One region of the Pararhizobium sp. LjRoot235 genome, then DNA from elsewhere that is predicted to be linked to it. Evidence: riboswitches for the same ligand, from Rfam matches in the RefSeq annotation. Region 1 holds a riboswitch; each other region holds the start of a gene.

Evidence for each region. Region 1 has a riboswitch for cobalamin ahead of bluB (5,6-dimethylbenzimidazole synthase). Riboswitches for the same ligand answer to the same signal wherever they lie in the genome.
Region 2: it holds a riboswitch for cobalamin, as region 1 does, so the genes downstream of both, ACSQ2Z_RS08390 (CbtB domain-containing protein) here and bluB (5,6-dimethylbenzimidazole synthase) in region 1, are expected to answer to the same signal.
Region 3: it holds a riboswitch for cobalamin, as region 1 does, so the genes downstream of both, ACSQ2Z_RS17160 (aromatic ring-hydroxylating oxygenase subunit alpha) here and bluB (5,6-dimethylbenzimidazole synthase) in region 1, are expected to answer to the same signal.

What each region holds. Positions count from the first base shown of each region.
Region 1 is NZ_CAXUSP020000001.1:2,149,918-2,159,603, forward strand. It holds gene ACSQ2Z_RS10220 (NAD+ synthase) at 1-98, shown strand, start outside; gene ACSQ2Z_RS10225 (TolB family protein) at 122-949, shown strand; gene ACSQ2Z_RS10230 (NYN domain-containing protein) at 1,062-1,790, shown strand; gene ACSQ2Z_RS10235 (LacI family DNA-binding transcriptional regulator) at 1,918-2,946, opposite strand; gene ACSQ2Z_RS10240 (phytanoyl-CoA dioxygenase family protein) at 3,050-4,243, shown strand; gene ACSQ2Z_RS10245 (SDR family oxidoreductase) at 4,331-5,152, shown strand; cobalamin riboswitch at 5,195-5,407, shown strand; gene bluB (5,6-dimethylbenzimidazole synthase) at 5,452-6,144, shown strand; gene ACSQ2Z_RS10255 (DUF2865 domain-containing protein) at 6,145-7,167, opposite strand; gene ACSQ2Z_RS10260 (acyl-homoserine-lactone synthase) at 7,406-8,050, opposite strand; gene ACSQ2Z_RS10265 (LuxR C-terminal-related transcriptional regulator) at 8,250-8,987, opposite strand; gene ACSQ2Z_RS10270 (NADP-dependent malic enzyme) at 9,162-9,686, opposite strand, start outside.
Region 2 is NZ_CAXUSP020000001.1:1,753,047-1,762,732, forward strand. It holds gene ACSQ2Z_RS08370 (DUF1194 domain-containing protein) at 1-26, opposite strand, end outside; gene ACSQ2Z_RS08375 (glucoamylase family protein) at 187-1,476, shown strand; gene ACSQ2Z_RS08380 ((2Fe-2S)-binding protein) at 1,513-2,370, shown strand; gene ACSQ2Z_RS08385 (CbtA family protein) at 2,389-3,162, opposite strand; gene ACSQ2Z_RS08390 (CbtB domain-containing protein) at 3,357-3,533, opposite strand; cobalamin riboswitch at 3,582-3,844, opposite strand; gene ACSQ2Z_RS08395 (bifunctional diguanylate cyclase/phosphodiesterase) at 4,111-5,877, shown strand; gene ACSQ2Z_RS08400 (hypothetical protein) at 6,056-6,580, opposite strand; gene ACSQ2Z_RS08405 (ferritin-like domain-containing protein) at 6,739-7,239, shown strand; partial or broken gene ACSQ2Z_RS08410 (ABC transporter substrate-binding protein) at 7,284-8,245, opposite strand; gene ACSQ2Z_RS08415 (gamma-aminobutyraldehyde dehydrogenase) at 8,250-9,677, opposite strand.
Region 3 is NZ_CAXUSP020000001.1:3,487,497-3,497,182, reverse strand. It holds gene ACSQ2Z_RS17185 (FAD-binding oxidoreductase) at 1-827, opposite strand, end outside; gene ACSQ2Z_RS17180 (hypothetical protein) at 928-1,161, opposite strand; gene ACSQ2Z_RS17175 (L-threonylcarbamoyladenylate synthase) at 1,260-2,252, opposite strand; gene ACSQ2Z_RS17170 (diguanylate cyclase domain-containing protein) at 2,471-3,532, shown strand; gene ACSQ2Z_RS17165 (DUF6656 family protein) at 3,655-4,260, opposite strand; cobalamin riboswitch at 4,611-4,808, shown strand; gene ACSQ2Z_RS17160 (aromatic ring-hydroxylating oxygenase subunit alpha) at 4,926-6,170, shown strand; gene ACSQ2Z_RS17155 (2Fe-2S iron-sulfur cluster-binding protein) at 6,172-7,263, shown strand; gene ACSQ2Z_RS17150 (DUF982 domain-containing protein) at 7,714-8,019, shown strand; gene ACSQ2Z_RS17145 (glycoside hydrolase family 25 protein) at 8,261-9,238, opposite strand; gene ACSQ2Z_RS17140 (BA14K family protein) at 9,517-9,686, shown strand, end outside.

The DNA.
Region 1 (9,686 bases):
ACAAGCGCCGCCAGTCGGCGCCGGGCGTCAAGATCACCAGGAAGAATTTCGGCCGCGACCGCCGCTATCCGATCACCAACCGGTTCCGCGATAGGTAGTTTTCGGAACGAGGGGAAACGATATGCGCAGTTCGGTTGAAATCTGCACGCTTGAAACCGGCGAAAGCCGCGTCGTCTGGCAGACTGAGCAACTGGTCGAAGCGCCGAATTGGTCGCCGGATGGACAATCGCTGGTCATCAATGGCGACGGACTGCTCTATCGGCTGCCTCTTTCCGGTGGCGAGCCGGCGTTGATCGATACCGGCTTTGCCCGCACCTGCAACAATGACCACGGCATCTCGCCCGACGGTAAGACGATCGTCATCAGCGACAAGACCGAGTTCGGCGCATCCACGATCTATACTCTTGCGGCGACGGGTGGTCTCCCGAGGCAGGTGACGCAGAACAGGCCGTCCTATTGGCACGGCTGGTCGCCGGATGGAACGACGCTTGCCTATTGCGGTATCCGCGACCAGGTCTTCGATATCTATACGATCCCAATTGAAGGCGGCGACGAGACGCGGCTGACCTTTGGCGAGGGCCGAAACGACGGCCCCGACTATAGTCACGATGGAAAATGGATCTACTTCAACTCCAGCCGGACCGGCCGGATGCAGATCTGGCGTGTACGCCCGGACGGCTCGGAGGTCAGGCGCATCACCGACAGCGAGTTCGGCGACTGGTTTCCGCATCCATCGCCCGATGGAAAACACCTGCTTGTGCTCTCCTATGACGGCGACGTCTTCGATCATCCGCGCGACCTCGATGTGCGGCTGCGGCTGATGGATCCGGACGGCGGCAATGCGCGCGTCCTGTTCGAGCTGTTCGGTGGGCAGGGGACAATCAACGTGCCCAACTGGTCGCCCGATGGCAGGGCGTTCGCCTTCGTGCGGTACGAGCCGGTGCCTTGAGGGGGTAATTTGAGTACGCCTTTCGGTGGTTGTGTCTGAGCCTTGTGCGCAATTATTCCTTTTCCTATTGTTTTCTAAAACAGGGGAACGGGAAATGCCCATTCATCACCGAGTGGCCGTACTGATCGATGCGGAAAATGTTTCGGGAGATTTCGCCAGCCACGTCCTGCGGGAAGCCGGCGCATATGGAGCGACGGTGACGCGCCGCGCCTACGGCGATTTTGCCCAAGGCAGAGGGTCGGGCTGGCTCGCGGTGGCACCGGCCCATGCGGTTGACACCATCCAGGTTTCAAGCCCGTGTAACAGCAAGAATTTCAGCGACATGCGCATGACGATCGATGCGGTGGAACTGATGTTTGCCAACAAGGCCGATGTTTTCTGTCTTGTGTCCTCGGACGGTGATTTCACGCCGCTTGCGATCCACCTGCGTGGAGCCGGGAAGGTCGTGGTCGGCATCGGCGCGAAGCAGGCATCCACAACGTTTCGCCAAAGCTGCGACTTCTTTCATATCGTCGGTCGACCCGCTGCTGTTCCGGTGCCGGTTGCCGCGACGCCGAAACCTCAAGCGAAACTCGAGCAGAAGCCGGCAAAACCGCAGGCATTGTTGCCGCTCTTAAGCAAAGTCTTCAAAACGCTTGTTGCCAACGCGGATTATGGATGGGTCTCACTTCCGAGTCTGGCAGCGGCTTTGCGAGAGGTTGATCCAGACTTCACAGTAAAGTCCTATGGTTCGGCCACCTTGAAAAAGGCGCTTCTGCGAGAACCCTCACTCGAATTGCAGGAGCGTGAAAAAGGGATGTTCGTTCGCGTGAAGCGTGGGATCGCAGTCATTTCCGCGTGACGCGTCATCGCCGCTAGCCTACGTCTCGATCAGAGCGGGCAGACAAGGCGGTCTGTGGCCGCAATCGCATCCAGACGGCCGATGATCTCCTTGATGCGCTGCTTCCGAAGCCGGACATGCCGCCTGGCTAACGCACCCATGCCGCTATGTTGTAGGGCGTGATGACTTCGACGGCCGAGAGGTGTGTTCCTTTCGAATTGGCCAAGGCCCCGCGGCGGCCGATGATCGCACGGAAGGCCGTGCGGACATCGGCTTTCAGATCATGATGCAGAATGAAGTGGATTTGTCCGCTTCGCAGCAGATCGAGATTGTCGGCATCGAGATCATGCGCGACGAAAATGGTGCAGAGCCTGGCGGCCGCAGCAATAGCGGCAAGCACCGCCCGGTTTCCGCCGCCGATCGAATAGACGGCGCTGATGCCGGGATTGGCGGACAGCGCCTCTGCCGCGAGTGCACCGGTTGCTTCGTCTCGGCCAAGCCCTTCGCTGATTTCCACGATGCCGATCGACGGGTAGCGGTCGCGCAAAGTTCGGCGGAAACCGATCTCCCGTTCCTCTTCGCCCCGGAACCGGCTGCTCGACAGCGTCACCAGAACGGTCGCCGGACTTCCAGCGAACCGCTCGCCGATCAGATAGGCGGCGGTCTCTCCGGCGGCCCTGTTGTCCGCCCCGGCATAGGCGGTGCGCGGTGCGTTCGGCAGGTCTGTAACCAGCGTCACGACGGGAATGCCTGACTGTTCGAGCCGGACGACGGCGGCGCTGATATCGGGAACGTCGGGCGCCTTCAGCACGATGCCGTCGGTGCCGCGCAGGCGAATGCGGTCAAGCACCTGGACGATCTCGTGCGGCCGCATCGTCTCGGCAAAATGGAAACGGGACCGGAAGATCGTCGGCAGGAAGGTGAGGCTCTCGCTTTCGAAGGCGTCACGGACCGCGTTGGTGAATCGCTCCGGGGCCTCCATGACGATATCGATGCCGAATTTGCGGCCTTGAACCTCCATGCCGGCCTGCTGCGTTTCCAGTTCGCGGATCGCGGCGCGCACGCGCATTTCGGTCTGCTTGCGAACGCCGTGCCGACCGTTGAGCACCCGATCGACGGTCGCCGTGCTCAAGCCTGCCTGGAAGGCGATATCCTTGACCAGAAACTCATGCGCCATCGTGATTCCGTTCTGATGGTTTTTTGATGGATTTCTGCTCTATATCACAATTCTCCGCCGCGTATAGTCGGCCATCGAACGGCATCCAGCGGGAGGAAAAAGGATGAAGACCGACAATGTCCTGAGGCAGCGCGCCGATCGAGTGTGGCTAACGGAAGCGGCCTGCGACCTGGAGGATTTCCGTGCCGAAGTGGAGAAAACCACCCAACGCGACGACTATCCGCATGCTGCAAGCGTCGAGAAAAACGTGCTGATTTATGACGGTGCCAGCGTTCTGAAGGCGGCGTCGAGCGAGGAGAGACGTCGCGCGGTGCTCGCAGAGATCTGCGAGGCCTTCGCGACCGGGCCGGGCGTCGTCGTTCTGAAGCGGGCTTTCGAGGATACGGCGGTCATCGATGCGGCAAGCGGCATCTTCGACGAGATCATCAACGAGCAGCATCGCACCAATACCGGCGGCGGCGATCATTTTGCCAAGCCTGGCGCCAATGACCGCATCTGGAATTCGTTGGAAAAGCACTGCCTGACGGATCCGGAGAATTTCGCGGCCTATTATGGCAATGCGCTGATTGCGCTTGTCAGCGAAGCCTGGCTTGGACCGAGCTATCAGATGACGGCGCAGGTCAACCGGGTCAATCCGGGCGGCGCGGCGCAATTGGCGCATCGCGACTATCATCTCGGCTTCCAGACATCCGCTGCGATCGAGCAATTTCCGGCTCATGTGCATCGGCTGTCGCCGGTGCTCACCTTGCAGGGTGCGGTTGCCCATTGCGACATGCCGCTCGAAAGCGGGCCGACGCTGTTCCTGCCCTACAGCCAAACCTATGTGCCCGGCTATCTGGCAACGAAACGGCAGGAATTTCGCGACTATTTCGATAGGAACCACGTGCAGCTGCCGCTGTCGAAGGGGGATCTGGTGTTCTTCAACCCGGCGCTCTTCCACGCTGCCGGCACCAATCGTTCGGCCGGCATCAAGCGGGTCGCCAATCTGCTGCAGGTTTCCTCCGCCTTCGGCCGGGCGATGGAGACGGTTAACCGCGAGCGGATGAGTGCAGTGCTCTATCCGGCCCTGAAAGCCATGCTGGCCGATGGCCGTCTATCGGCTGCGCAGGCGGCCAATGCGATCGCGTCCTGCGCGGAAGGCTATTCCTTCCCGACCAATCTGGACCGCGACCCGCCGCTCGGCGGTCTGGCACCGAAGACGCAGGCGCAGTTGATGCATGAGGCGCTGTCCGGCGGGTGGGAGGCGGAGACCTTCGCTGCCGCGCTTGCAGCACAGGCGCAGAAGAAGCTGAGCTGATGCCAAACTCGCCAAATATTTCAAACTTTCGTCCGGTTCCGGGCGGACGTTTTTCCGGTCATGGATATCAAAAAATGGAGGAACGGAATGAGCAAGGATTATGGGCAGCTCGACGGCAAGATTGCCATCGTGACCGGTGGCACGCAGGGGCTCGGGGCGACGATTGCGGCGCTGTTTGCCGAGCGGGGAGCTGCAGGCATCGTCATCTGTGGGCGCAATGCCGCGAAAGGCGAGGCCAAGGCGGCCGAGATCGGTAAGGCGACGGGTACCAAACTGGTGTACGTACAGGCCGATCTCGGAAAGGTGGAGGATGCTCGCAAGGTGGTCGCCGCCTGTGACGCGCAGTTCGGCCGTGTCGACGCACTGGTGAATGCGGCTGCGATTACCGACCGCGGCACCATCCTCGATACAAGCCCGGAACTGTTCGACCGCATGTTCGCCGTCAACGTGCGTGCGCCGTTCTTCCTGATGCAGGAGACGATCAAGATCATGCGGCGGGAAAAGATCGAGGGAACGATCGTCAATATCGGTTCGATGTCGGCCAAGGCCGGCCAGCCCTTCATTTCCGCCTATTGCGCTTCCAAGGGGGCGCTGGAAACGCTGACCAAGAACACCGCCTATGCGGTGCTGCGTAACCGCATCCGCGTCAATGGCCTCAACATCGGCTGGATGGCGTCGGAAGGCGAGGATCGCATCCAGCGCGAGTTTCACGGGGCTGCCAGCGACTGGCTTGAAAAGGCGGCCGCAAGCCAGCCTTTCGGCCGTCTGGTCGATCCTGCCGAAGTGGCGCGGGCCTGTGCCTATCTGTCGTCGGCCGAATCCGGCCTGATGACCGGATCGGTCATCTGCTTCGACCAGTCGATCTGGGGCGCCTATGATGGTTCGCCGCATCCGATTGCCGCCTTGTAAAGAGAACAGGCGGGGCCGCTTGCATTCGGCGGCCCACTATGCCTTTATCGGTTTGGTTCAGGTGCCTGCGAAAGCGGGAGAATCGGGAATCCGGTGAAAGTCCGGGACGTGCCCAACGCTGTGACGGGGACGGCTCTGCTATAATGAATTTCTGATTATTTTCAGAATTCTGCCACTGAATCCTCATGTGATTTGGGAAGGCGGCAAGGCCGGTCGATCCGCAGTCAGAAGACCGGCCTGACGAGATAGACCAGCCCCGCGCGGACGGCGGGAGGTTTCGCATTGTTGGGGATCAAACGATGCAAACGGAACCGCAAGACCGCCTTGTCAGGGCGGAGGCATTTTCATCGGACGAGCGCGCCGCCGTCTACCGCGCCATCGAGACCCGCCGCGACGTGCGGGATCAGTTCCTGCCGACGCCGTTGCCGGATGACGTGATCGCTCGGCTGCTTGCCGCGGCCCACAGCGCGCCATCAGTCGGCTTCATGCAGCCATGGAACTTCATTGTCGTGCGCGATGAAGACAGGCGCCGGAAGGTGTTTGAAGCCTTTCGGCGGGCCAATGAGGAGGCGGCGCTGATGTTCGAGGGGGCCGCGCGCGATACCTATCGTTCACTCAAGCTCGAGGGTATCCGTAAGGCGCCGGTGAGTGTCTGCATCACCTGCGACCCGACCCGTGCCGGAAAGGTCGTTCTCGGCCGGACACATAATCCGCGCATGGATGCGTTTTCGACGGTCTGCGCGGTGCAGAACCTTTGGCTTGCCGCGCGGGCCGAAGGCGTCGGTGTCGGCTGGGTCAGCATTTTCCATGAGCGCGACATCAAGGCAGTTCTCGGCATACCAGATCACATCGAGATCATTGCCTGGCTTTGCCTCGGCTATGTCGATCAGCTCTACGCGGAACCCGAACTGGCGATCAAGGGCTGGCGGCAGCGTCTGCCGCTCGACGAGCTGGTCTTTGCCGACGCCTGGGGGATCAAACCGGGCGAGTGATCAGTTGGGCTGCTGCGGCTGGTATCCCGGGCCGGCCGGATGCATCAGGTCGATCGACGATTCCTGAGAGGGCAGGAAGCGCGGTCCGACAACGCGTACCTTGCTGTTCTGCGGGTCATAGGGGCGGTCCTCAACCAAAGCTCTTGCCTGCGTCGTGCCAGCCTTGCGGGTTCGGATTTCAAGAACGCCGCTGCTGTCTGCCGGCATGCTCTGGTTCGTCGCGGTCTGACGGGCGGGCGTACAACCGCACCGACCGGGCTGAGCGAGGTCACGCGTCTTATAGGCGAAGGCCGTCGGCAGTTCGATATAGGGCTCGCCGGTGGACGCCGAGACCATCTGATCAGTCTCTTCAGTCGCAAACGCATGGTAATACAGCGCCGTTTCCGCACCTGGGCATCGGCGCTGGCAAGCCTCGGCATCGCGCTGGAAATCCGCGGGTGTGGCGCTCGACGAGATCGGGAAGAAAGCGCCGTCGCAGGTGCGAACGCATAGCGTCCGCAGGCTGCCGCCATTGTCAGCGTTCAGCCGGGTGAAATCGGAGACATCGGCACCGCCGCGCAAGGCCGGGTCGTTTTCGCCGATCGGCGGCAGGTCTCTGAGAATGTTACGGTGGATTTCGGGCTCTTCCGCCGCTGCCCTCAGGATTTCATCCTGTTCCTCGGCGCAGCGATTGACATCGAGGGCTGCCATGATCCGGCGGCGACTGATGTCGACGTCGCCACCTGCAGCAAGGTGGCGGCGAGCCTTCAGCGTTTCGAGATCGCTCTCCAGCCGAGCGATCATCTTGCCCAGACTTGCGCAGTCGTCGGCATTCGGGTTGCCGACGATGACTACGCTGCCAGAATTGCATCCGAGACGCCGCCTGTCGCCGCGCGCCTTGCGCAGGTCGAGATTCTGCCGTGAAATGGCGCCGATATAATCGCGCACATTCGCGTTGGAGGCGACGATCTTCGGGAGGTTCGACAGGCGCGCATTCAGCCGGTCACAGACAGCCGAGGCGTCGGCTGTGGCCGTCATGACCATAAGAAGCGGAGCAATAAGCACCGCGAAGCGGACTGAACGGAAAATCACTGCATTTCTCGTTTGAGCGAACCGGCAATCTAGCGGGTGCGGCGGCCCGCACCTCAAAGCCATGCGCCATCATACCGCCATTCGAACGAGGTGCAACGCAGTCTGATTGCCAGCGTTAACGCAATGCCCGGAATTCCGCTATCTGGCCGGAGAGCCGCGATCGCGGCCCTCCAGGAGTGTGTTGTCTATGTCATGCCGCCCGCGCTGTCTCAAGCGACATCGGCGTTTCCAGAACCGGCCCGCCGATTTCGGCAACGGCTTTCATCCTCTCCAGCAGGTCGGTCGTCACCTCCCAGGCGACGGCGACCGCATAGACGGAGCCGATGCGCTGCGGTTCACCGATCCGCTCGCCGGGGCAACCCATGCGGCGGAACATCCGCTCGAGGAAGACATCCGTCACGGTGACGATGTGGCTGAGGCCGGAGGACAGTCCGAGTTCGCCGACGCCGCACATCAGTTCCGCGGCGGCGATCGTCACCTGATTGGAACCGCGATCCTGCGAAATCTCCGGGTCGATGCAGAAACGGCTGGATTCCCATATGGAGGCGCTGCGGACCTCAGGATTGTCGCCGAGCAGGATCGGGAAAGTGTCGTCGAGCATGTTTGGCCCAAGTGTCGGAAGCAGCCGCAGCGCACCGCGCAGGCGGCCGGTCTGGTCCGAGTAAGACAGGACGTAGAGCGGGTTGGCGTCATCATAGTGGTCGATCTCCCAATCGCCGTGCACCGACACGTCCCATTTCAGCAGATCATGGAAAACGCGCTTGCGCAGCCTGAACATGGCGTCAATATCCTGGGGGTATTGTTTGCGGCTGTTGCGGTTAAAAATCCTGATCATTTTTTTGCTCCTGTGATCGCCAATGCGAGGAGCAAATGCTGTCAGTGATCGGCGGCCGGCAAAACTGTCGGTAGTGACAGGTTTCGAATGCACGCTGATATGTGGTGAAATGCAGTGCGTCCTTTCGGACGCACTGAGTTGGCGATTGCGGGACCAGAAATGGGTTGCAGGCGGCGTGGGATGAGGCCGCTTCGCGCAGTCAGAAAGTCGGGATAAGGTCGCGCCGGACGGCCTGGGCGACAGCCTGCGTGTTGGAGACGACGTTCAGCTTGCGGCGGGCATTGGTCATGAAGAAGCGGACTGTCCGCTCGGAGATGCCGAGGATGGTGCCGATTTCCCAGTAGCTCTTGCCGGCCGCTGCCCAGCCGAGCACTTCGGTCTCCCGATGGGTCAGTGTTTCGTTACCATGCTCCGAAAGGTGGATCCTGTCGTCGTTTTCCAGGAGAGAAGCATGAAAAAGATTGGCGAGCAGCTGGAAATCACGCAGATGGCAGCGCCGGTAGGCTGGCCAATCTTCAGCGGGGACATCGGCATGAATCGCTAAAAAGGCGAGGCGGCGTGTCGGTGTCGCGAGCGGCAGGGTCACTCCATCGACACCAAGCCCGAGTTGCGCCGCTGCGGCAAAGAGCGGCTCGCTTTCGGGGTGAAGCGCGCGGGCGGTTGCCCAGTCCACCGGCCTGACGCCACCCATGATCGAGCGAAGGACCGGGTCGATCCGCGGAAATCCTTCATCAATATAGGTTCTGGCTATACTGGCGTTGAAGGTATGGTGGAGCCTGTGTACGACGAAGCCCGATGTTAATATATCAACATCGGCGTAAAGTAGATTTGCAATACTGAAAGTGCTGCGCATCAGGGCGAAAAACCGTTTTGCTTCAACGAGTTTCTCGTTTTCCATAATGTCCAGCAGGTCAAAGAACGCCTGTTGGTCAGTCATGTTGCAAATACCCTGTTATTTAAAGGTATTTTACCATGATAACTGTTTTCGCTCTTTGTCTAGTGCAATCTTTGGTTAATGTTAAGTTTCCAAATATTTCAATTAAAAGTAGTACTTTTGAGCAGATTTATTGTATCGATTGAGCCGGTTCCGGTCCGGCTCAGTCGATCTGCCTCACGCCGGATGCGAGGCTTCCACCACAGCGAGTGCCGCCATATTGACGACACCGCGCGAGGTGACGGACGGCGACAGGATGTGGGCGGGCAGGGCGGTACCAAGAAGGATCGGGCCGACATGCAGGCTGTCGGTCATGGTCTTGACGACGCCGAGCGTGATATTGGCCGCATCGAGATTGGGAAAGACAAGCAGGTTGGCTTCTCCGGTCAGCGTGCTGTTGGGCATGACACGTTTGCGCAGAATTTCCGAAATCGCGGAATCGCCGTGCATTTCGCCATCGACCTCGAGATCCGGCGCCAGTTCATGCACGATCTGCATCGCCTTGCGCATCTTGGACGCGCTGTCTGAATCCCGTGATCCGAAATTCGAATGCGAAACGAGGGCGGCGCGCGGCGTGATGCCGAAGCGGCGGATTTCCTGGGCGGCCATGATCGTCTTCTGGGCGATCTCCTCCGCCGTCGGATCGAAGGTCACGTAAGTATCGGTCAGGAAGGTGGTGCCGCGCTGCGAGATCAACAGGCT
Region 2 (9,686 bases), 400 kb from region 1:
AAAAGTATCGCAAGTGTCGTGAACATCATGTCGTCCAATCACTGCTGCCGCTCGTAGGAAGCAAAAAGTGTAACACAGGTCATCCGTCAGGCGATCCTTTCGTATAATGGCAAGTTCAACAATCGGTGATTTGCCGATGCATCAGACTTGTGGTGAAACTTGTGGTTGACTGGAGTGCTTGATGAAATGCTTTTGAAAAACGACACCGACGCGGTCCTCCTCGACCGGTTCCAGCAAGCGGCGTTCAGTTACTTCCTTGAATACGCCAATCCGGGCAACGGGCTGATCGCCGATACGTCTCTCCCCGGCGCCCCGTCCAGCATCGCAGCGACAGGTTTTGGTCTTTCCGCCTATCCAGTCGGCGTCGAGAGGGGCTGGATGAACCGGCAGGATGCGGCGGCAAGGACACTGGCTACGCTGCGTTTCTTCGCGCAAAGCCCGCAAAGCCGCGATAAAAGCGCGACAGGGTACAAAGGGCTCTACTATCATTTCCTCGACATGAGGAGCGGGCAGCGGACGTGGCGCAGCGAGTTGTCGTTGATCGACAGCGCCCTTCTTATCTCCGGCATGCTGACGGCCGCGGCCTATTTCAACCAGGAAGACGAGGTCGAGGCTGAGATACGCTCCTTTGCGGCGATGCTCTATGCGCGCGCCAACTGGGCCTGGGCGCTCGACGGCAAAGGGGCATTCTGGCTTGGCTGGAAACCGCGGAGCGGCTTTCTACCTCATCGCTGGGAATCCTACAGCGAAGCGCTCATCCTCTATGTTCTGGCGCTTGCCTCTCCTTCCTATCCGATCGGCAGGGAGAGCTACGATGCCTTTGCCGGGAAATTCGACTGGATGGCGGTGGGAGGAAAGCCGTTCCTCTACGCCGGACCGCTGTTCATTCATCTTTTTTCGCATGCCTGGATCGATTTCCGCGGCATTCGCGACGCAGCCGTCGCGGCGAACGACACGGATTACTTCGAAAACACCCGGCGGGCGATTGCCGTGCAGCGCGATTATGCGCTCAGCAATCCTGGCGGCTTTGCCGGCTACGGTGCCGATATGTGGGGGCTGACTTCCTGCGACGGCCCCTTGCGGCCGCGCCGTCTGCAGGATGGCCGCCATCAGCGGTTTTCTGGCTATACGGCGCGCGGTGCGCCGTTCGGACCGGACGACGGCACGATCGCGCCCTGGGCGCCGCTTGCCTGCCTGCCGTTCGAGCCGAAAGCTGCGATCGCGGCTGCCCGCCATATCGTCCTGGCTTATCCAGGCGTGATCGAGGAAGGGCGGTTTCTCGGCAGTTTCAATCCAAGCGTTCCCGGCAAGACGGCCGAAGGATGGCTCAACAATCGCAGCGTTGGACTTGACCAGGGCATCCTGTTGATGATGATCGAAAATCATCGCACCGGCCTCATCTGGAACCTGATGCGGGAATTGCCGATCATTCGGCGTGGCTTGAAACGAGCAGGCTTCTCCGGCGGCTGGCTTTGAGATAAACGGGCAGCCGGCACAGAAAAGGCGGCGCCTTTGGACAAGAACACAGATACCGGCGGTTGGCCGGCCTCTCCGTGGAAAGAGGACGCGCAAGCGGCTATGGCCTGGCAGGCGCAGCGATTTCCGCAGGTTGCGGCCTCCCTTGCCGGTGACGGCGCGGATTTTCCGTTGGTGACCGACGTATGGCGCAATGACAGTGCCGAGATCGCCGATCTCTTGCACTACCAAGGCCGGTTTGCGGCAGGAATGGATGATCGCACCAAGGGCGCCCATCTGGTCGCCTTCTACAGCCACCAACTCAGCATCGCTGCCGGTGCCCTTTATCTGAGGACCGGGCTGGTGCCGGATCTCGATCCGGGAAGCCTCGCTTTCCGTTTTGAACCGTATGCCCCGAAGAACGCGGGCGAGGGCGCGCTGGCCTGCCCATCCGATGCCCGCCGCTTTCATTTTCGCTTCCGCCGTTTTCGCCGTGGCCGTGACAATGCACCCCTGTTTCACGACAGCTTCGTTGCCAGCCTTGCGCCGGTTATCGAAACGGTGAAGGCCCGTACCGGTTTGTCATCGGTTGCACAATGGCGGCTGGCCGCCGACGGCATTGCCGGTGCTTTTCTCGAAATAGGTGCGGCATCGGCGCAAGAGGAACAAGCGATGGTTTCGGCGCTCGCGATCGTCAACACCGAAGGTTCGCCGCTGAAGTCAGACGCACTGCGCTATCAAAAGGTCGCCGCGATCATGGATGGCGTGCCGGTCGAGCGCATTTTTCGGCTCAGAAGCGGTTGCTGCCTGTATTACCGAACGGATGGTGGGACCTTTTGCGATGTCTGCGTGCTTCTCGACGAGGAGACGCAAAGAAGCCGCCTGCGCACCCATCTTGAACGCACAGGCGGCTGAGATGGCAAGCCGGTTTCGTTACGCCGATTTCAGGAAGCGGTCGTTGAAAAAGCCCGAGACAAGGCCGAGCACGATCCACGAGGCGAGCGCGGTTGCCAGCGCGGCGACAGCGAATTCGGCGCCGAGAACGGCCGGAACCGGGCTCGAAATATCCGCAGGCTGCGGTGCGCCGTAAACATGCGGCGCGGCGAGCACCGCCAGACCGGCGATTTTCGCAGCGATTTCGTGGCGCAGTGCAAGGAGATAGAGGCCTGCGCCGGAGAGCAGGACCGTCGCCATCCACCATATCTGCCGGTCATGCAGGTCGGCGGCTGGAAAGCCGGGCAATTCCGGTGGCAGGCCGATGGCGGGCAGCATGTGGACCGCCAGCCAACCGCAAGCGCCCCAGAGGACGCCGTTGCGAAGCGTGATGGGATAGCCGATCAGCAGGCTGATGCCGGTCAGCAACAGGCTGAAACCTGTGCCGGTCACGAGATTGGCGAGCAAGGTTCCTGAAAAGCGGCTCATGCCAAACATGATGCCGCCTTCGTCCTCATGCTCGCCCTCATGGGCGTAGGCCGGCGTGATTGGAGAGAATGCCGCAAGTATTTCGCCGATCGTGGTTGTCTGCTTGAGCGACGAGTGCTGTTGCTGCCCGTCTGTGCCGGCGGGCTGTTCCGTCGCGGGCTCCTTGCCCTCATATTCTTCGGCATGAAGGATGATCGGAACGACCCGCGCAGTCTGCGCCACCGTCGTAAAGACACCCGCAATCAGTCCGGCCACCAACGCGGCCAGAAGCGTTTTGACAATCATTTCGATACCCCCAGGTTCAAGCGGAGCGGATGCTCGTCAACGCTCTCTGGCTTGCTATGTTTGAAAACCCCACGGCAAATGCCGCCCGGTACCGCAGCACGGGCGCATGTACCATCGATGCATGGTTTCCATGGAAACCCGCATTCTGTTGCCGGATTGAATGCGAAAAGCGCGCGGCTTCTCACATCAGCCGATCAATGGCAGGGAAAACCGTAGGAGTGGCGAACGTCGTGTGCGGTGTCGTGCAGCACTGCGGAATTCGCGAGACCGGCGCCGAAAACCAGGAATCCGCCGATCAGAAGGGCGAGGATACCGGCGGTGATGCGGTCGTTGAGGGAGAGCGGGATGCTCGAAACTGTAGACGTAGCCATGACAACCTCCGTGATGGCGCGTGGGAAACTTCCCACCAAATGGGCACAATGCCCCTTTATCAACCGGCAGGTTTCCTGGCTCGCGGCGTCAGGTGCTTGGCACCAGTGAACCTGTCTCGCCTTCCCAAGGTGCGGGCCAGGCCCGCCGCCGCAGTGGCTTTTGCCGGATTAACCGGCATGACAAATTCCGACCGCTCTACAGTCGCGGGGTCGGCCGTGATTGAGATGCCCAGCATGGGTCCATCCGTCACGTTCCCATTTACTCCCCGGAAACGTTCGCTTCCAAGGGAACCAATTGATCCGACGATGATTATGATGTCGCCCTGCTCATGTCAATTCGAGGTTACGACGCGCGATGCCGCTTTGCCGTCCCATTTGCCCAAGTTCGCTTGCACATGTATCTTTCCAGGTTAAGCGCAAATTAGACGGTGTACGGCTATTTGTCATGAAATAGCATTGAATGGTTGATTGTATTGCGGATTACATTTCGCGTTTTTGTGAGGCAATATTTCTTTAGGAACCTTGCGGCAGAATGCCGCGCACGTCCGCATGGAAAGAGTCATTCATAGAGAAAACAATGAAGGCGGCGAGGTCCGAACAGGAATTTCAGAATATTCTTCGGAGACTGGAGCTTGCGCTTGACGCCTCCCGGATCGGCGTATGGGAACACGATACGCAGAAGGATGAAGTCGTCTGGGATAAGCAGATGCACCTGCTCTATGGAACCGGCAGGACAAACAAGCGCGTCAAGGCGGCGTTGTGGATCAAGGCGGTCCATCCGGATGACCGGGAGCAGGCCGAGGCGGATTTCAACTATGCCCTCAAGGGCAAAGGCAACTACTCGTCAGAGTACCGCATTGTTCTACCGGACGGTAAAGTTCGCTATCTCCGCTCCAGGGCGCATTGCTTCGAGCAAGACGGAAATATCACCTTCATCGGCGTGGAATGGGACGTGACGGCGGATGTCCTTCTCAATCGGGAACTGCAGCGGCAGAAGGCCATTGCCGAAAAACGCGCAGTTGAGCTCGAGGCGAGCGCCCGCAGGATCGAATACGCGGCCGAACACGACTACCTGACCGGGCTGCCGAACCGTAGGTTCTTCGATCGCAGATTAGGGGAACTTTCAGAGGATGCCGGGCTGGAAAAGCTCGCCATCCTCCATATCGGCCTCGACCGGTTCAAGCAGATCAACGACACGGCGGGGCATTCGGTGGGCGATGATGTGCTGAAATCGACCGCCGGCCGGATTGTCGCCGCTTTACCGAATAGCGCCTTCGTCGCTCGCATAGGCGGCGACGAATTTGCGGCTCTTGTTGCAAACTTCAACTCCGTGGAAGACTTGAAGACGGTTGCCGAACGGCTGGCGCAGCAATTGAAGCAATCGATATGGCACAATGACGAAGTGCTGCGCACCGGTGCCTCGATCGGCCTGGCTTCCGCCACCGGTAGAAATATCGCCAGCCTGCTCGCGGAAGCCGATGTCGCCCTTCATCGCGCCAAGAGACTTGGCCGGGGCAGGGTGGAGGTATTCTCGGCGCACCTCAAGGCGCAGCTCAACAACGAGCGCCGCGTTGCCAAGCAATTTGCGCGCGGACTGGAGAAGGGAGAGTTTGTTCCCTTTTACCAAGCGCAGGTCGATGCGCGGACACGCCGCATCGTCGGCCTGGAGGCTTTGGCGCGGTGGCGCCACCCGAAACGCGGGGTTCTGTTGCCGGGCGAATTCATCGATGTCACGGGAAATCTCGGCATGCTGGATGATCTGGATGCCGCAATCCTGGAGGCGGCGTTGAAGGATCGCCGCGCCTGGATGCGGCAGGGCGTGCGCGTTCCACGGATCGCGGTAAATGTTTCGGCAGCGCGGTTGTCCGATCCGCTTTTGATCGACGAGTTGCAGCAACTGGATGTCGAGCCGGATACGCTGTCATTCGAACTGCTGGAGACGATCTTTCTCGACGAAAGCGAGGAAGGCGTACTTTCCAATGTTGCCGCGCTGAAGAATATGGGCATTGACATCGAGATCGATGATTTCGGCTCGGGCCACGCCTCGATCATCGGGCTGATGAAGGTGAAGCCGCGGCGGCTGAAGATCGATCGGCGGCTGGTATTTCCGATCACCACCTCGCGCGAACAGAAGCGTCTGTTGCGCTCGATCGTCGATATCGCCAAAGCGCTAGACATCGAAGTGGTGGCCGAAGGGGTCGAGACGCCGGAGCATGCCAAGCTTCTGACGCGCCTGGGCTGCGATGTCCTGCAGGGTTATGCGATCGCCTATCCCGTCTCGGGGGCTGAGATACTGGCGCGGCTCAGGGAAACACAGAACGCCGCACTTGCCGTCCAGTTTTGACGGGTTTTCTGCAAAAGGTATCCAAGAGGCGAGTAGACGCATTGGGCGCGGCGTCCGTTCGCACCATTGCGTTCCCGGGCCGATCGCGCCGATGGAGCAGAACGAGTTGCCTCGTATCAGCTGGTATCTGGATGAGATCAGCCGGGCGAGTTGGCGGCCGGGTTCATGGCAGCGCGGTTCATGGCAGCCGTCCGCGAACCTCGGTGATCTGGTACGACCATTTGGGCGCGGTTGGCTCCACGCCGTAGCGGTTTGGGAAGGTGAAGAAGGTTTCGAAGCTCTGGCTCTGGCCCGCGGGAATGCGCGCCAGAATGAGGGCGGTGTCCTCACCGAGCGTCCTGCACTGGTTATCCGGGCAATCGTCTAGCGTCACAGACAGTTTGAAATAGTCGAGATTGAAGCTACTTTTGTTCACCGCCGTGCCGGTCGCACGATAGCTCGTGTCCGGCTGGTTGCGGGTGAACGCCAGTCCTTCAACGGAGATGTCCTGCGGAGTCAGCGCCGGTTGTGTCTGCTGTCTGTTCGGATTGCTCTCCGTGTTGGGAGAGTTGCCGCCTTCATTGATCCAGATGATGAAGGCGATGATCAACCCGCCCGCAACCATCAAACTCAATACCGGCTCGGCAAATCGCCGGAAGCGCGACGAACGTGTCGCGAAATAGACAATCAAAATGCCTGCGAGCGCAGGAAATATCCAAATCATCAAAGTCCTCCCGCTCTTTATATAGGCGGGGCGTTGACCCGAGGGAAGCGGCGCACGACGTCGGGCGGCGATTGCAATGCGAGGCGGAACAAAGTGCGCGCCAACCCGTTTCCCGTCTGTCGTTCCGACGCTTCAAATCACGGAAAAGGAGGAAACCAATGGCACAGAAAGCCCTGGAAGACCTGTTCTACGACCTGCTCAAGGACGTCTACTATGCCGAACGCAAGATCCTGAAGGCCTTGCCGAAAATGGCCAAGGGCGCCCACGACCCCAAGCTGAAGGCGGCGTTTGAAAAACATCGCGACGAAACCGAAGGCCAGATCGAACGTCTGCAGCAGGTGTTCGAAATTTTTGGCAAGCGCGCAGTCAGCAAGAACTGCCCAGCGATCGACGGCTTGATCGAAGAAGGCGAGGAAGTTCTCGAAGACTTCAGGAATTCACCGGCGCTCGATGCCGGCCTGCTGGCGGCAGCACAGGCCGTCGAACATTATGAAATCGCGCGCTATGGGGCGCTGAGGACGTGGGCAACGATGCTCGGTCTCAAGGATGCGGTCAAGCTGCTCGATGAAACGCTGCAACAGGAAGGCAAGACTGATCACGACCTGACGGCATTGGCGGAAGCCTCGATCAATGCGATGGCTCTCAAGAAGGCCGCATAATAACATTCCATTAAAATGGCCGGAATTTACCCCCGGCCATTTTGCTATATCAGGCTGATCCAATAGGATCCTCTGAAGGGCACCGCGGCAAAGCGCTCGTTGATTTCCGTCAGCGTTCCCTCCGGATCGACATCGGCAAACAGCTCCGGCCGTAGCCACTGGGCAAAGGCTTCGCGGCGAGAATATTCAGCGGCACGGCATTGAAGAAATTCCACAATCCATGCACGCGGCCTTTCTGCACGGCGGAGAGATTGGCGAGCACCGGACTTTTCACCGCCTCTCCAAGCGTCTTTCGGGCCTCCTCGGCCGGGACACCGGGACCGATGGAAAAGGCACTGTAGGTGCCTCCTGGCGATGCGGTGGCGATATAGACATCCGGGTCCGCAGCGATCAGGTATTCACTGCTGACGATGCCGCCCTGGCGCGGCAGGTTCCCATTGGCGATATTGCGGCTGCCGGTGATGCCGATGAACTCGCCGAGGCCTCCGGTGCCGTAAGCGTAGCAGCAGCGATCCGGATTGGGGAACGCATCCATCAAAACGGTCGGGCCGGGTTCGGGATGGGCCGTGACGCGATCGGTTATGCGCTTCAGGTGCTCCCCGTAGAAATCGGCGAAGGCGTTTGCCTGTTCCTCGCGTTCGAGAATCTTGCCGAGCAGGCGCATGTTGCCCGGCGTGTTCTTCAAGGGATCATTGTTGAAGTCGACGACGAAGACTGGCACGCCGGTCGTTTCCAGATAGTCGATCGCCCGTTTTCCGAGTTCGCTATCCGCCTGCCAGTTCGCCATGATGGCGAGGTCCGCCTTCACCGACAGGATGGTCTCGAAGGACAGGCCGCTACCGGTGCCGTCGCCGATGATCGGCACTTCGGCAAGCGCTGGAAATTTTTCGACGAAATCCTTGTAGATTTCCGGATTGTCGCCAGTGCTGGTCAGCGCGCAACTTAAAAGACCGCGTCTTTGAAAGGCGCGGTCTTTGGACGTGACGTCGGCCTGCCAGCCGGCGAGCGTTTTATCCGTGATTGATCATCACATGCCGGACAGCCGTGTAATCCTCCAGCGCATAGATCGACATGTCCTTGCCGTAGCCGGACTGCTTGACGCCGCCATGCGGCATTTCATTGGTCAGCATGAAGTGGGTGTTGATCCAGGTACAGCCATATTGCAGGCGAGATGCCGCCTTCATCGCCTTGGAGATATCCTTGGTCCAGACGGAGGAAGCAAGGCCGTAGTCGCTGTCGTTCGCCCAGGTGACGGCCTGGTCGTTGTCGGTGAAGCGGGTGACAGAGACGACAGGGCCGAAGACCTCCCGCCGGACGATCTCGTCTTCCTGGGTAGCACCGGCAACGACGGTCGGCTGGAAGAAGAAGCCGTCCTTGCTGCCGAGATTGCCGCCCGTGGTAATCTCGATGTGCTTCTGTTCGCTCGCGCGCTCGACGAAGCTTGCCACCCGGTCGCGCTGGCGCTTGGAAATCAGCGGCCCGATCTCGTTTTCGGTGTCGTCGGCGAGATTGTAGCGGATGGTCGAGACGGCGGCGGTGAGGTCGGCGACCAGCTTGTCATAGATGCCGTCCTGGGCGTAGATGCGGCAGGCAGCCGTGCAGTCCTGGCCTGCATTGTAATAGCCGAAGGTGCGGATGCCATTGACGACCGCCTCGAGGTTGGCGTCGTCATAGACGATGACCGGGGCCTTGCCGCCGAGTTCGAGATGGGTGCGCTTGACGGTCTTGGCAGCCGCCTGCAGCACCTTCTTGCCGGTGGCGATATCGCCGGTGATCGACACCATGCCGATCTTCGGATGGTTGATCAGCGTGTTGCCGACCGTTTCGCCGCGACCGAGGATGACGTTGACGACGCCTTGCGGCAGGATATCGGCGAGCAGCCGCGCCATTTTCAGCGCCGTCAGCGGCGTCTGTTCGGAGGGCTTGAAAACCACCGTGTTGCCGCCGGCAATCGCGGGCGCCAGTTTCCAGGCCATCATCATCAGCGGATAGTTCCACGGCGCGATGGAGCCGACGATGCCGATCGGATCGCGGCGGATCATCGAGGTGTGGCCGGGCAGGTATTCGCCGGCGACAGTGGCATGCAGCGAACGGATGGCGCCCGCAAAGAAGCGCCAGCAGTCGATGATGGCCGGCAGCTCGTCATTGCGCACGGCATTGATCGGCTTGCCGCAGTTCAGCGCCTCGAGGGCGGCAAAGGCGTCGGCATCCTTTTCGATGGCATCGGCGATCTTCAGGAGGTAGGCGGAGCGTTCGGCGGGCGTCGTCACCGACCAGCTGGAAAAGGCCTTTTCGGCCGCGTCGACAGCCCTTTCGATCTGCGACTGCGAGGCTTCGGCGAGATCGATGATCTTGGCGCCGGTTCGTGGGTTGAGGATCAGTTCCTCCGCTTCGGTCCCGGCCTCGAATGTCGATCCGATCAGCAATTGCGTATCCATGTCCGTTCT
Region 3 (9,686 bases), 1.3 Mb from region 1:
CGGACGCCGGGAATGTGTTTCGCCGTGAACTCGACGCCAAGCCGCGGCATCAGCTCGAAGCCTGTCAGGGCAGCGCCGCAGAGGCTCGATGCCTTGTCGAAAAGAGGAAGTGCGTCGGCAACGCTTTTCAGTCCGGCAAAGCCGACCTGATGGCCAAGCGGTTGCGGAAACAGCTTCAGCACCGCGCCGGTGATGACGCCGAGCGTTCCCTCGGCGCCGATGAACAGGTCGCGCAGGTCGTAGCCGGTATTGTCCTTCTTGAGGCGGCGGAGACCGTCCCAGATCTCGCCGGTCGGCAAAACGACTTCGAGGCCGAGGCACAGTTGCCGCATGTTGCCATAGGCAAGAACGGCGGTGCCGCCGGCATTGGTGGAGAGGTTGCCGCCGATCCGGCAGGAGCCCTGCGAGCCGAGCGAAAGCGGAAACAGCCTGTTGTGCGCTTCCGCTACCTTCTGGATGTCAGCAAGGATACACCCTGCGTCGGCGACAATGACGTTGCCGATCGGATCGATATCGCGAATACGGTTCAGCCGCTCCAGCGACAGGACGATATCGGCCGCGCCGGTGCGCGGGATCTGGCCGGCGACATGGCCGGTATTGCCACCCTGCGGCACGATCGCAGCGCCGGTTTCGCTGGCGAGCTTGAGGATCTGCGAGACCTCGTCGACGCTGCCCGGCTTCAGCACCAGCGGCGTGTTGCCTTTGTAGAGGCCGCGGGATTCGATGAGATAGGGTGCAATCTCCGCCTGACCTGTCAGCGCATAGCGGTCGCCGACGATGGCGGCAAGGCGGGCGATGAGGTCGGGCGAGGGGAGAATGTTGGTCATGATGCCGAAACTTATAAGGCATGCTCTGCGAAACGCCACCATTCCTTGCCTTGCGATGATGCGATCCTGATTACGTCACCGGGGCGTATCCCACGCGCCTTCAGGTCGGTTGGCTGTCTCCCTTGCATTTCTTCTTTTCCGTAAACGTGTCGCCTTTCCATTTACGGACAATCTTGCAATTGCCCCGCTTGATCTTCTCGATCCGTTTGTCCTGTGCCACCAGATCGCTGTCGCCTCTCACGAGGACGTGGTCGCTGTAGGGAGCGGCCGGCAGGCTATTTGCAAACCCTGACACGGCTATGCTCATCACGCAGATCCATGCCGGCGCCATCATGCCCATGCCCTCCCTGTTTTCGTAAAAGGCCAACCGGGAAAATATATCAGTGAAGTTGAATATAGAGAAGCCGAGTCGGTCCAATGCCTCGACCGGAGCTATGTGGCGGCTTCCGGAATATCCCTTGGCGCAGCTGCCCTTTCAATCCGGTCGATGATCGCTTCGCCGAGCCCCTCACTCGGAATGGGTCCGAAGGCAATCGTCGTGGCGCCGCATGCATCGGCCTTTTTCATATAAGCAAACAGATTGGCAGCCGCCTCGCGCAGGCTGGCGGACGGGCTGAGATCAAGTACCACAGCGGCCTTTTCTTCCCCGGGCAGAGCCGCGCCGCCGAAGCGGATCAATGCTTCGCCCGGCTTCACATCGGCCGCGTTCAACCGCACCGCGGCCGCCGGTGCGTAGTGGGAGGCGAGCATGCCCGGCGCCTCGATTGCCGCCCCTGCGGTTTCCGGTCGCAGCAGGGTCTTTCCGGTCAGTTTTTCGATATCGGCGACATCGAGCCCGCCCGGCCGCAGCAGCCGGATTTCGTCGCCGTCGACCTTGATAATTGTCGATTCCAGGCCGATTTCGGCCGGCCCGGCATCGAGGATCAGCGCCAGTTTGCCGCCAAGATCGGTGGCGACATGCTCGGCGCTGGTGGGGCTGATCTTGCCGGAGGTGTTGGCGCTCGGGGCTGCCAGCGGCTTGCCATAGCGCTTGATCACCGCGCGCGAAAACCCTTCGGGCATGCGGATGCCGAGCGTGTCGAGACCGGCGGAGGCAAGCGGGTGAACGCCGCTCCTCGGCTTCATCGGCAGGATCAGCGTCAGCGGTCCCGGCCAGAAGGCTTGCGCCAGCTTTTGCGAGATCGGGTCGAAGTCGACATAACACCGTGCCATGTCAAAATCGGCGACATGGCAGATCAACGGGTTGAAGCGGGGCCGCCCCTTCATTTCGTAGATGCGGCTGATGGCGTCCGGGTTCGTCGCGTCGGCTGCCAGGCCATAGACCGTCTCCGTCGGGATCGCGACCGGCAAGCCTTGGGCCAGCGTCTCGCAAGCCACCGCCAATGCGCGCTCCGGTTCGGTCCTTGTGTCGATGATGAGGGTCATGCAGCTTCCAAAAAATCGAGGGCCGTCCGTGAGGGCAGGGCTTTGCGGTTTCTATTACAGGGCTCGGCGGGATATTGCCAAGCGCATTCGGCTGGTCGCCCTGACTGTGCCCGATCGATACAGCCCCCTTCAAGTTTCTTAAAATGCGACAGCTTCGATTAGCGGAGCTGAAAGTTGGGCATGCTAGATGTTGCGTTCTACACCCTGCCGGAGCGCAAATGGCCAACAAGAAATCCATGCCGAACGACCTTGCCTTGCGCATCGCCACCGCCATGCACCAGATGGGCATCGACGCTGTCCCGAGAAACTACGAACTGGTCTACGAGGCCTATGCCGGCGCCAATCCCGAGCTGGTGCGGGACTTCATCGCGCTCGGCAAATACAAGTCGCAGGCCGCACTCGACGAACTCGGCCGCAAATACCTGCCGCACCACCACGAAGCAAGCGTCCTTGCGCGCTCGACGACGATCGTGCGCGACGAGATGAGCAACTTCATGAATTTGCTCTCGCGCGAAAAGAACTCGCTCGACGATTATGGCCGTCTGATCGGCGAGGCGTCGAAGGCGCTCGTCGTTTCGGACGAGGCAAGCCAGGCGGCGTTAAAGAACTCGATCCAGGCCCTGAAACGGGCAACCGAGCGGCAGGTCACGCACAATGCCGAGTTGGAACAAAGTGTCACGGCGCAATCCAACGTCATCGTCGGCGTCCAGAAGGAGCTTGCCGATTTCGAGGCGACGAAATTCTCGGATGCGGTCACGGGCCTGGCCAACCGCCGCGCCTTCAACAAGGCGCTCGCCAAGGTCTATGCCGATTCCAACCTGCCGCTGTCCTGCGCCGTCGCAATTGCCGAGCCGGACACCAGCCAGCGGCTGTCCGGCGAACAGGCCGCCGCGATCGCCGATCATCTCGCCCGCCATATCGGCGGCATCGCTCAGCAGGCCTTTCCGCCGAGCGAGCTCGCCGCGCGTTTCGACGGCGTCCGCTTCGGCTTTTTGATCAACGCGGGCGAGGAGCGGGAAGTTGTCCGCCTGATGGCGCTGCTGCGATCGGCTTTGCGCGGTGTCCATTTCAAGCACCCGAAAACCGGCCGCAGCCTTGGCAGTGTTACGCTCTCGGTCGGTGTGTGCATGTCGCATGGTGCCGGCAATGCGTTCGATCTCGTCGGAGCGGCCGAAAAGGCGCTGGCCAAGGCACAGGCCAAGGGTGGCGACTACACTGTCGTTCATGGAGGCGAGGACGAGCAGCCGACAGGGCGGGACTGGCTGATCTACAAGCGATAGGCGGCTGCCGCTACTGCATAATTCCTTAAATCGGATTCGATTTAAGGATAGAATTATGCAGCACTCTCAATGTGCTACAGCGTCCTTTGCGCGTCAGGTTTGACGCGCGGCGCTGTAAGGCGTCAAAGACTGCTGATGATCTTGCGAAGCGGTTCGTTGCAGGCGCCGAGCAAAAGCACGTTCTTCAAGGCTTCTTTCGGATCGCGGGTGCGAAACAGGAGACCGTTGTCGTGAATGGTACGGTTGAGCGTCAGCTTGCCTTCTTCCGCATCAAGTTCGGTCGCGACGGCAAAATACATCCGCGAATAGCCCAGCTTGATCTTCTCGAAGAAATGCTCGTTGGCGCCGATGTCGGAGAAGAAGTTGGCGATATAGAACGACCACCGGACATCGTCGAACTTGGCGAACTTCGTCCGTGCCGTGGTCACATGGCAATAGCCGAGATGCGGCCTGCCTGAAAGCGTGCGATGGAAGATCAGCTTCGGGAAGCGGATGGAGGCATGGAAGCCGTTGATGCGTTCGTGCGTCACCGTTCCAGCAGCCTCAAGCCTGCGGCCGGTGCGGGTGGCCACTTCCTGATGGGTCAGGTAGCGCTTTTCCTCGGCACTCCATTGCTGCTGGTGCCGGTCGATGCGTCCGGTGCGCAGGAACTCTGTGTGAACAGCTGATTTCGGCGATTGAACCCGTTTCTTGACGGTAGCAGCGTCGAAATATCTCAAGTTTGGCATCGGCCTGCACCAGATTGCGCCAGCGTGCTGGATGCACTGTCGGCGGAAATATCTATGAGGAACTATATTACGAGGGTTAACGCAGTCTTTCCAAGCATTACCGGCGCGCCATGGTGCGAGGCTTGCGCTTTCAACCGGGCTGTGGCGCCGCAATATGTCGCAAAGAGACCGTCTCTGCACAGAATTTGACGGTGCGTGGCGGAAAAGGCGTCATCTGCCGAAAAAACAGGAGACGCCATTGTTTCTGCTTATAAAATAGCCATGTGGCCGTCTGGAAACGCAGCTGTGCATGTGTCGTCATTCTGGAAACGGATGTCGCTAATCGGCGGCTGTCCGGCCGCGTCGGAAGATTAGATGAAGACACTCAAGGTGCCGCCTTTATAGGGAGGGCGGAGAATTGGGAAGCCGGTCGAAATCCGGCGCTGCCCCCGCAACGGTGGTGGAGCGAAACCTCGGCAAAAGGCCACTGGAGAGATCCGGGAAGGCGCCGCGATGGTCCGAAAGGACAGCTCCTGAGCCCGGAAACCAGCCTTGTGGCGAAATTGATGTCTTGGTTGCGGCGGGCAGCCGGAAGGCGAACCAGCATATCCACGCGCATTCCCGGCGCGGTGGTGGTTCCTTTCCTGTCCGCTCAACCGAAAAGTGGCGAGCACAAGGAAACGAACATGGATCTCCGCAGCGAAGTCCTCCGCAAACTCAAGACCCGCCGCGACGGGCACAGCCTGGAACAGGCATTCTACACCGACCCCGATCTCTACAAGCTCGACATGGAGCAGATCTGGTACAAGGACTGGCTGTTCATCGGCCATGACTGTGAAATCCCGAAGGCCGGCAACTATTTCACCGTCCAGGTCGGCGATTATCCGGTCGTCGTCGTCCGCGATCGCCAGGGCGCTGTCCGGGCGCTCCACAATTCCTGCCGCCACCGCGGTTCGCGCGTCTGCGCCGGCCAGAAGGGCTCGTCGGCCAAGCTCGTCTGTCCCTATCACCAGTGGACCTACGAGCTTGACGGTAAGCTACTCTTCGCCCGCCAGATGGGCGAGGATTTCGACAAGACGCAGCACAGCCTGAAGCCGATCCATTGCGAAACGATCGGCGGCTATATCTTCATCTGCCTCGCCGACGAGCCGATGGATTTCCAGCCGGTGCGCGACATGGTGTCGTCCTATGTCACGCCGCACAATCTGAAAGACACCAAGGTCGCCTTCGAAAGCACGATCATCGAGAAGGGCAACTGGAAGCTCGTCTGGGAAAACAACCGCGAGTGCTACCACTGCGCCGCCAACCATCCCGAACTCTGCCGCACTTATCCGGAAGCGCCGACCGCGACCGGCGTGCAGGGCGCCAAGGACGATCCGATCATCGCTGCCCATTGGGCGAAATGCGAAGCCGAAGGCCTGCCAAGCGAATTCAAAATGTCGCCGACCGGCCAGTTCCGCATCGCCCGCATGCCGCTGATCCAGGAGGCCGAGAGCTACACGATCTCCGGCAAGCGAGCCGTCAAGCGCCAGCTCTCCGACGATGTCAGCCAGAGCCATATCGGCACGCTGCTGATGTTCCACTATCCAAGCACCTGGAACCACATCCTGGCCGACCACGCCATCACCTTCCGCGTCCTGCCGCTCGGCCCTGAACTGACCCAGGTCACGACGAAATGGCTGGTGCACAAGGATGCCGTCGAAGGTGTCGACTATAACCTCGAGGAACTGACTCATGTCTGGACCGAGACCAACGACCAGGATCGCCAGATCGTTGAGGAAAACGCCTTCGGCATCCGTTCGCCCGCCTATCAGCCCGGCCCTTATTCGCCGGAGCATGAAGGCGGCGTGATGCAGTTCGTCGAATGGTACGTCAATTTCATGCAGGATCGCCTGCATGGAGCCTCCACCCCTCTGGTCCGGGTCGCCTGACATGACGATTGCTTCATCCTTCCGGCACTTCGACGAATTGCTGCCGTTCAACGACCGGCAGCATCTCCTGGAATGCATCTCCGTCACCGCCGAGGCTCCGGATGTGATGACCTTCGGCTTCAAGGCCGACAAGGACAGCTGGTTCCGCTACCTGCCGGGCCAGTTCGTCACGCTCGAGCTGCCGGTTAAGCCGGACGATCCGGTGATGCGCACCTACACGCTGTCTTCGACGCCGTCGCGGCCCTTCTCGGTGGCCGTGACCGTCAAGGCGCAGGCATCGAGCATCGGCACGCGCTGGATGTTCGAGAACCTGAAGCCCGGCATGAAACTGAAGGCCTTCGGCCCGCTCGGTGATTTCTCGTTCGTGCGTCATCCGGGCGAAAAGTACCTGTTCATCTCAGCGGGCTCCGGCATCACGCCGATGATGTCGATGACCCGCTGGATGGCTGATTGCGCGCCACAGACCGACGTGACCTTCCTCTCCTGCGCCCGCCAGCCGGACGATCTGCTGTTCCGTGACGAGCTCGAGAACATCTCGCGCAACATGCCGAAGCTCAATCTCGGCTTCATCGTCGAGACGCATGCACCGCGCCACGGCTGGCATGGTCTGCGCGGCCGCATCGAAACCTCGAAGCTCGCTCTGCTTGCGCCGGATTTCCGCGACCGCACCGTCTTCTGTTGCGGGCCGGAACCTTTCATGCGCGGCGTGAAGTCGATGCTGGAAAGCGTCGGCTTCGACATGAACCGCTATCACGAGGAAAGCTTCCAGCCGGCGACGGCACCGGCGGCTGAAGACTTCGTGATCGGGGGAGGGACCGAGGTCGATGCCGCCGCCGCCACCGTCACCTTCACGATGGCTGGCAAGGAGGCCAGGTGCCAGCCCGGCCAGACCATCCTGCAGACGGCTCGCGCTGCAGGCGTTCGCATCGGTGCCGCCTGCGAAGGCGGCCTCTGCGGCACCTGCCGCGTCATGAAGGTCTCCGGCGAGGTCGAGATGCACCACAATGGCGGCATCCTCGACGACGAAATCGATGAAGGTTATATCCTCGCCTGCTGTTCGCGGCCATTGGGGGATGTGCAGATCGAGGCGTGAGGGCAGGCTTGACCGGATGGACATGTGAGGGTGGTGCCCCGGCATGGGGCATCAACACCAATCCATGAACCAGCCTGGCAGGAAAAAGGGCGTGCCGCTGACGAAGCCCCGAAATCAGGCTGAGGACACGGCTTACCTCGCCACCAGCGGAACGTCGCCGCACCGCAACGAAATCCCATTCCGGCATCTTCAGTAACGGACAGAACACCCTCTGTCGGAAAACGTTACTTGTTGAAGCGCGACGATAGAGTAAAATCCGATATGCAAGAGACACGTATCTTGCGCCGATTTCAGAACGTATGCCTTTGGCCCCTTCCTGGTAGGAGGGGGCCTTCGATTGTCTGGTCCCGGCAGTTCCGGACCGCTGAAGAGCCCCTTGAAAGGTCTGATTTCGTTACCAATATTATCCTCCGATACCCGCGAAGAGGTAGCCAAAAAGGAGGAAAAAAGATGACTATTCGCGATGTCCCGTGGAACCATCCACTGAAAGTTACCTTACGCTCCGGTTTGGAACGGACGTTCGGCAGCGTCTATGAAGCCCTTGATTTCCTGGAAAACGAATGGCCGTTGAAGCGAGGAGAGCGCTACGATTGCGCCGTCTCCTCCTGCAGGCGGGCGCTGAACCGGATGACGCCGGCGGCGGTGGCACGAGAGGCGTTCATTGCCGCATGCCTGGAGGCAAGCATGCCGGCAATCATGGCAGCGCCGCTTCCCTACGGTCGATCACATCAACGCGGGGCCTCGGCGGCCGTGTAGTATCGAGCAAACGGCGGTGGCAACGGCCGCCGCCGCCAATGCCCCATCGAGGAGAGATCGCCGAGGGGGATGAGAGACTGAGGGAGATGAGCCTCGTGCCACCCCGTTCGACAACTGCATAATTCCTTAAATCGGAATCGATTTAAGGACAAAATTATGCAGCAGGTTCAAAGTGCTACAGCGTCCTTTGCGCGTCATGTTTGACGCGCGGCGCTGTAGCGGCTGGAAAATCGCCCGTGTCCTACCGCAAAGCCAGGGCGCCTGAAACCCGGTGGATTGATCCCGTCAGAGTCAGATCGACGCCAATGCCTGCGCCTGCGGAGATGCTGCCTTTGCCGGTGGCGATCAGTAACGGCTTGTCGAGCGGTTTTGCCGGCAGGAGTTCACCCTTCGCCCATACGGCCTTGAGGGCCTTGGCAGTCATCGCTGCCACGTTGACGTCGATGTCGGTCAGGGTTCCGGCGACGCGGTAGGGGCAGCGCCGCTTGCCGCAATTCGCCGCCGAGGAGAACTGCCAGAGCGCGTAACCGTCCCAGTTTCCCATCGGGAAGACATTGCGGATGCCAGGCTTGTAGCGGGCATACCAGAGCGGCAGGCGCGACAGGATCGGGAAACGGTCGCGGTTGGCGGCGATGTATTTGGCGGTCGCGTGGTTGGTATAGAGCATCGGATAGCGGCCGGTGCGGGTCCTGATATGGCCGGCAAAAATGGCGGCATCCTCCAAGGACATGTATCTTTCCGTGTCGATGCCTTCGATGTCGAGCACCATCAATTCGTCGTCGCGGGGGTCGGCATAGTCGAGGAAATGATTGGCCTGATCGATCGGATTGCCGGGGCGGGCGAGGTGATAGGCACCCCAGAGCAAGCCGTTTGCACGGGCAATGAGCCGCCGTGTCTGGTAGAGCTCGCGGCTGACCGCATATTTCCGCCACATCGTCTTGCAGTGGGCGACGGTATCGCCGCCATGATCTCCCGTGCAGGCGAAACTCTCCGGCAGGCCGTCCGACGCCTTGGAGATGAAGCCGGCGATGCGCTTGTCCCTCAGCATCTCATCCCAGTCGATGATGTTCATCTCGTAGGCGTCGATGACGAGCGCATTGTCCCTGGACTTCCACGGCATGATGTCGCGCGCTTCAACCCCGAGAGAAAACAGCGCGACGCCGAGGATAGCGGCGAGGCGGAAAAACATGCCCAAGCTGATAGACCGGCGCTTTTCCATCACAAGAGGGTGCTGAAACAGGGTTAACCGAGTGTTAATGCCTCGAGCCTTGCGGGCGATTTTCGCCTCGACGCCCTTCGATTGCGCCGTTCGGAAATCGCCGGCAAGTCAAAAGCCCCTGCGACTGGCCGCATAGGAGTGAATGCTTGGAGTTGCAACACGTCTCTCGCGAATTCGGCGGACGTGCTTATCTGTGGTAGTTCGCGGAACAAAAAAGCCCGCGGACCGTTCATTGCGCAAGACGATCTTGTCGACAACAAAATCGAATGGAGAAACCCATGGGTGTTTTCGGATTAAAAATGGCGTCGGTGGCCCTCTCGGCCATGATGCTGGCGACGTCTTTCACTCCATCGCAGGCTTTCCCCCAGATTCCGGTACCGGTAAAGGCAGAGCGCGCAAGTGATGTCCAGGCCGTGCAGTATTATCGCGGTGACGAGGAACGGTGGCG